Regions from separate parts of the Virgibacillus dakarensis genome, predicted to be linked through region 1. Evidence: a T-box and tRNA genes for the amino acid it is inferred to sense, from the RefSeq annotation. Region 1 holds a T-box; the other holds one or more tRNA genes.
The links. The T-box of region 1 lies ahead of tyrS (tyrosine--tRNA ligase). A T-box ahead of a tRNA ligase gene usually reads a tRNA of that ligase, here a tRNA-Tyr.
Positions count from the first base shown of each region.

Region 2: it encodes a tRNA-Tyr, which carries the amino acid that the T-box ahead of tyrS (tyrosine--tRNA ligase) is inferred to sense. The anticodon was not compared.

Region 1 covers NZ_LT732553.1:1,844,977-1,848,391, reverse strand. The annotation lists gene CZ382_RS09285 (transglycosylase domain-containing protein) at 1-1,110, opposite strand, end outside; gene CZ382_RS09280 (biotin transporter BioY) at 1,299-1,880, shown strand; T-box leader at 1,917-2,123, shown strand; gene tyrS (tyrosine--tRNA ligase) at 2,184-3,415, shown strand, end outside.
Region 2 covers NZ_LT732554.1:1,093,558-1,096,972, reverse strand. The annotation lists gene CZ382_RS15155 (hydroxymethylglutaryl-CoA reductase, degradative) at 1-879, opposite strand, end outside; tRNA gene CZ382_RS15150 (tRNA-Lys) at 1,101-1,176, opposite strand; tRNA gene CZ382_RS15145 (tRNA-Gln) at 1,236-1,310, opposite strand; tRNA gene CZ382_RS15140 (tRNA-Tyr) at 1,323-1,407, opposite strand; tRNA gene CZ382_RS15135 (tRNA-Thr) at 1,447-1,522, opposite strand; tRNA gene CZ382_RS15130 (tRNA-Val) at 1,615-1,690, opposite strand; tRNA gene CZ382_RS15125 (tRNA-Glu) at 1,769-1,843, opposite strand; gene CZ382_RS15120 (hypothetical protein) at 1,856-2,302, opposite strand; gene fabI (enoyl-ACP reductase FabI) at 2,409-3,185, shown strand.

The sequences.
Region 1 (3,415 bases):
ATAGCCTTTTTGCCGCATATCACGGTCCGCCAGAATCATATATTCTTCACGTAATTTTTTATCATTTTTCAGGTCTTCTGCTGTATACCCATCATCTTTTGCCAACTTCTTGGCAAGAATTTCTTTTGCACGTTTTTCAAGTTCATAGGTCAGGTATGGATATTTTTCAATGGCAGATTTCGAAGCCTTTGTAAAATCAGCTGCAATATCGTAATTTAGTGCCTTGTCATATTCTTTTTTTGTAATATATTTTTCGTCATACATTCGTTTTAGTACCGACTTCATCCGATTTATACCGGGTTTCAAATCCTCTTTTTTCTTTAATCCGCCCTTATTGGCAAATGGTGTATAGTAAGAAGGACTCTGCGGCAATCCGGCAAGATAAGCTGATTGCGGAAGATTTAAATCTTTTGCATCAACGCCAAATACACCTTGCGCGGCCGTTTGAATTCCGGCAATATTTTGCCCTGAAGCATCACGACCATATGGAATAATATTCAAATAGGCTTCCAGGATTTGGTCTTTACTGAAGAAGCGTTCCAAGCGAAGTGATAATAATATTTCCTTTGCTTTCCGTTCAAAAGATACTTCATTCGTCAGTATCTGATTTTTGATCAGCTGCTGTGTTAATGTACTTCCGCCTGTTTTAACATCAGCATTGGTGGCTTCTTGAACAACGGCACGAACGATTGCCTTTGGTACAACACCTTTGTGCTCCCGAAAATTTTCATCCTCTGTGGCGACGACTGCATTCAGCAGTGTATCAGAGACATTTTTTAGTGAAACTTCTTCTCTATGTATGTCTGATTGAACATCACCGATATAGTTATTGTCGGCAAAATAGAGCTCTGACGTTTCTTCATAATTATAAATATCTTTTTCCATTTCGTCATAACTTCGGATTGGTTCATCTTTAACAAGTGAAGCGAAATAACCTGCACCAACACCAAATGCAAAGACGGCTCCGACTACACCGACAACGATGAAAATCAGGATAATATTCCAAACAATATCATACGTTACACGGGAGGAACGCTGGATTTTTCCGGCTTTCCACATCTCTTTCACTTTCTTGTTATATTTATGAAGTATTTGCTTGAAATTATCCACGATAAAAACCTCCTAAAATTCCATATTATATTATAGCATATGCGCTTTTTCAGTAGTACATAGAATATGAGATTTTCAGATTATCCTGATAAGAGCGATTGGTGTCCCTTTGTTTGAAAAGGTATAGTAATTTGACAATATTTATGTTAACCTTATTAATAATTAGTTTACATATATGGAGGTGCCGAATGAATCAAAGTCAGTCAAATTTACGAAAAGTCATCATATGTGCGCTGTTTGCAGCTATTACGGCCGTGTTAGCACAAGTTGAAGTACCGCTCCCGCTTGTGCCAATAAGTGGGCAAACATTGGGAGTTGGCTTAACCGCGACCATTATTGGCAGTAAGCTAGGGGCTATTGCAATGATATGCTATGCTGCTTTGGGAGTAGTCGGGGCCCCGGTATTTGCCGGTTTTAGTGGAGGTGCCCAGGTATTGATAGGACCAACAGGCGGCTACATTTTTGGATTTATTCTAACAGCTTTTGTCACTGGACTTATTTTGGAAAGGACAAGTTTCACTTTTTCCATGGCTATTGTTGCTAATATAGCAGGAATGATCATCACATTGCTATGCGGTACAATTCAATTGAAATTCGTTCTTGATTTGAACTGGTCACTCGCTTTAGCATCAGGCGTTTATCCTTTCATTGTAGTTGGTTTAATGAAAGCTGTTTTGGCCAGCTGGATTGGAATTTTGCTTAGAAATCGATTAATACGGGCGAATATCCTGCTGAGGCGAAAAGTGCTTGAAATATTAATTGCATTTTAATTGGAAGTGTGATAAAAATAGATAATACTATTTATATAAAAGGCATGGAAGGATCGAAGTAGTGAAGCAAATCCCTGTTGAAGCGAGCTAGTGGTGGTGGGAACTAGTATATATTTGCTGAACGAATTACAATCCGGAGCTTTTTTCTTTCGCAAAGAAAAACGGTGAGTGCATCGTTAACAACCCCAAAGTGGCATGTATGTGCAACAAGGGTGGTACCGCGAGCAAAATCTCGTCCCTTTACCGTTAGGGATGGGATTTTTTTATTTATTTTCTAGAACAGTTTAAAGGAGAATGAGCAAGATGAATATTTTGAGTGATTTACAAAATCGGGGATTAATTCACCAAACTACAGATTTACAGGGATTGGACGAATATTTGCAGAACAACCAGGTGACGTTATATGCCGGATTTGATCCAACGGCTGACAGTCTGCATATTGGTCATCTAGTTCCTGTATTAATGCTGAAACGGTTTCAGCGGGCAGGGCACAAGCCAATAGCTTTGATTGGCGGCGGAACAGGGATGATTGGTGATCCGAGCGGGCGATCAACCGAACGATCGTTAAATGAGGCTGCGGTCGTCAAAGGATACAGTGACAAAATCAAACAACAATTAGCACATCTGCTTGACTTTAATCATGGGGAGAATGCAGCAGTTGCCCGTAACAATCATGATTGGTTGGCGAGCATGACGATAATCGATTTTCTGCGTGATGCCGGGAAACACTTTGGGATTAACTACATGCTTGCAAAAGAATCGGTTTCAGCACGAATTGAGCAAGGAATTTCATTTACTGAATTCAGTTATATGATTTTGCAGTCGCTTGATTTCCTTAAGTTATATGAGCAGGAGCATTGTACATTACAAATCGGCGGTAGTGATCAATGGGGCAATATTACAGCTGGCATGGAATTAATTCGTCGAACAAATACGCAACCGGATGAGGAAATTAAAGTTTATGGGTTGACTGTTCCGCTTATTACCAAAGCCGATGGCACAAAATTTGGCAAAACTGCTGGCGGGGCTATCTGGCTCGATCCGAAAAAAACGACACCATATGAATTTTACCAGTTCTGGATTAATACGGATGATCGTGATGTGATTAAATTTCTACAATACTTTACGTTTTTGGAGCAGGATGAAATGGAACAACTGCAGCGGGAAGTGGAACAACATCCAGAAAAGCGGCTGGCACAAAAACGATTGGCAGAGGAAGTTACCCGAATGGTTCACAGTCAGGAAGCACTTGACCAGGCCCAAAAAATATCTGCAGCGTTATTTAGTGGTAACATAAAGCAGTTGTCTGCAGATGATATTGAGCAAGGTTTCAAAGACGTTCCAACATATGATATGGAAAAACAGGAAATTGGCATCATCGATCTTTTGGTGAACGCTTCCATTTCCCCGTCCAAACGACAGGCAAGAGAAGATGTCAACAATGGCGCAATTTATATCAATGGTGAACGAAACCAGGATGTGCAATACACGATTTCTTCTGGTGATCGAATCGGGGATAAGTTTACCGTTATTCG
Region 2 (3,415 bases), on a different contig from region 1:
CGCCCCAGCCTCAACTGCTCTCCAATCATTGCCGGTAGCAATAACAACCGGATCAATTCCATTCATAATCCCTTTGTTATGTGTAACCGCCCGGTAAGGATCCGAGGCAGCAAATTCATAAGCATGTACAACCCCGTCCCGCACCGCTTCTCCGGCAAAATCATCCGACCCTAAGAGTTCAGGCGGGATGGCACAGCTTGCTTTAGCCAGGCATCGATCTGCATAATTGGAAAGGATACGTAAATACACCTTCCCATTTGTTAGTTGTTCTATTGAGGGTGCCAATGCTTCCACCATGGTATTGATAATATTGGCACCCATCGCATCGCACGTATTAATATATACATGGACTACAAGCATTTTACCATATTTTGATCCTGAACCTTCATTTAAAAGTCTAACTTCCAGATCCTCTGCGCCGCCACCCCTGGCGACTAAACTAGGATATGCAGCATTTGCATCATTTAGCAATGCGTCCCTTTCCGCCAATATCGCCTTTTTAGCCCCTTCGATATCAGGGCAACCGACAACCTGAATTTGCCCGATCATAACTCGCCCTGTCGATTCTGTTGTGAATCCACCGGCATCCCGGACAATTTTGGCAATATAACTGGCAGACGCTACAACAGATGGCTCCTCGATAGCCATTGGCACAGCATAATCCTTGCCATTAATTAAAAAGTTTAATCCTAATCCAAGTGGCAAGGGAAAGGTTCCAATAACGTTCTCAATCATATTATCCGCTGTACCTAATGGTAACGACTCAGCTTTACGTAAATTATTTAGTTGTTCGTCATTGAATAATTGCATAGATGCCAGTAGCTCTCGCCGCTTTTCAACAGTCATATTGTAAAAACCGGGGATCCTGGAAGTTTTCATACCAACTCATCCTTTTGCCTTCCGTATAATATATTTATATCATGTATGATTTGTTTTTAGAAAAAAATTTACTCTTTCTATTATGTAAAAAAACAGCGTAAAATGCAAATAAACAAGGTTGTTGATAAACAGTACGACCTTGTTTTTTCTAATTATACTATGGATAGTGACATTTATGCTAGAGTTCTTTTGGATAAATTGTTATTAAATAATGGAATAAATGGTGAGCCATGGAGGATTCGAACCTCCGACCCTCTGATTAAAAGTCAGATGCTCTACCGACTGAGCTAATGGCTCAAAAGCAATATTGGCAATTGCTAGTCCTTATGTAATAAACGGTTGAAAAAATAAAAAAATGGCTGGGCTACCAGGATTCGAACCTGGGAATGACGGGATCAAAACCCGCTGCCTTACCGCTTGGCTATAGCCCAACAATCTGATAATGGTGGAGGGGGGCAGATTCGAACTGCCGAACCCTGAGGGAGCGGATTTACAGTCCGCCGCGTTTAGCCACTTCGCTACCCCTCCGTATTGTTAACCATATTTCACGATTTATACATAAAAAAATGGTGCCGGCCAGAGGACTTGAACCCCCAACCTACTGATTACAAGTCAGTTGCTCTACCAATTGAGCTAGGCCGGCCTATAGTTTCTTACCTAAGTATGCTCATCGTTCCAGAAGCTTATTCAGTAAGATCGGGAAAACCGGAACATTACAGCTTTGCTCGGGTAAGATGGTGGAGGATGCAGGGCTCGAACCTGCGACCCCCTGCTTGTAAGGCAGGTGCTCTCCCAGCTGAGCTAATCCTCCATGTACAGGATGTGGTGGTGCATGTATTGTGACATAACGTTATTTAACATGTCCGCCAAATTGCCATTTTATCTTTAGTGGTGACCCGTACGGGATTCGAACCCGTGTTACCGCCGTGAAAGGGCGGTGTCTTAACCACTTGACCAACGGGCCTTAACGGCTTTGTCATCGATTAAAATAAAACCTTGTCGCAAACCGACGAATTTTATTATATACAGATAACCTATTTTTGTAAAGAGGATTTTTATATTTTTTTACTTTATAACGGAAAAACCTTTCCAACCGCCGATATTTTGCATTTTCCGGTTGATGTTTCCGATCTCCGGCCGATGTTTCTGCTCTCCGGTCGATGTTTCCGCTTTCCGGCCGATGTTTCTGCTCTCCGGTCGATGTTTCCGCTTTCCGGCCGATGTTTCTGCTCTCCGGTCGATGTTTCCGCTTTCCGGCCGATGTTTCTGCTCTCCGGTTGATGTTTCTGCTCTCCGGCCGATGTTCTCCTCCTCCGCCGATGTTTCCGCTTTCCGGTCGATGTTTCTGCTCTCCGGTCGATGTTCTTGTTTTTCCGGTCGAAATCCACACTTTCCAAGTTGTTATTTCCTCATCTTCCAGCAATGCCCCCTGATTTAATCAACAGCTAAGCATCATTTACACTATGGTTTCTTTAACGGAAAGGTTTGGGGTATAATATGTACAGTATTCATATATTGGAGGTAAACAAATGTCCGATTTATTAAAAGGAAAAAATATCGTTGTAATGGGAGTAGCAAACCAGCGAAGCATTGCTTGGGGAATTACCAAATCGTTACATAATGCGGGAGCAAATTTGATTTTCACTAATAGACAAGAACGCTCCTATAAAAAATTAGTCAAGCTGCTCGAGGAAAACGGAATAGAAGCCAAATTAATTGTCACATGTGATGTTGCTAGTGACGAAAGTATTCAATCTGCCTTCAGTGAAATTAAGGATAAAGTTGGCGTTATTCATGGATTGGTTCATTCTGTTGCTTTTGCCAATAAAGAAGAATTAAAAGGCGAATATGCCGATACTTCCCGTGATGGCTTCTTATTGGCACAGGAGATAAGTGCTTATTCACTTGTAGCTGTCACAAAAGCTGCCAAAGAACTCATGACAGAGGGCGGCAGTATTGTTACCCAAACCTACCTTGGTGCAGAACGAGTTATTAAAAACTACAATGTCATGGGTGTTGCAAAGGCATCCTTAGAGGCTAGTGTACGGTATTTGGCGGAGGACGTTGGAAAATATGGCATCCGGGTAAATGCCGTTTCTGCGGGTCCAATTCGAACATTATCCGCTAAAGGTGTATCCGGGTTCAATGAAAAAACCTCTGTAATTACGGAAAAAGCGCCTTTACGCCGTAACATTGATCAAGATCAAGTGGGCGATGCAACATTATTCTTCATGAGTGAACTATCAAGAGGAATTACCGGCGAAGTTCTTCATGTTGATTCGGGATATCACATCATTGGTGGCTAAATGAAATAGACGCTTGCCTTCAAGCGTCTATTTTAGTACGTATATTTTAGCTTTTGAGTCCGGGTTCCATTGGGTGGTAAATTGTAGGAGGATGGTTTGGAAGCAGAAGCATAGACAGGCGAACCATTTATCATGTTCCTAATCTATTTAAATAGACTATTGGTCTAACTTCTTAATATGTAGTTTTGAAAGAGCAGAGTGACCAATAAGAAACCCCACTTGGTTGCTAT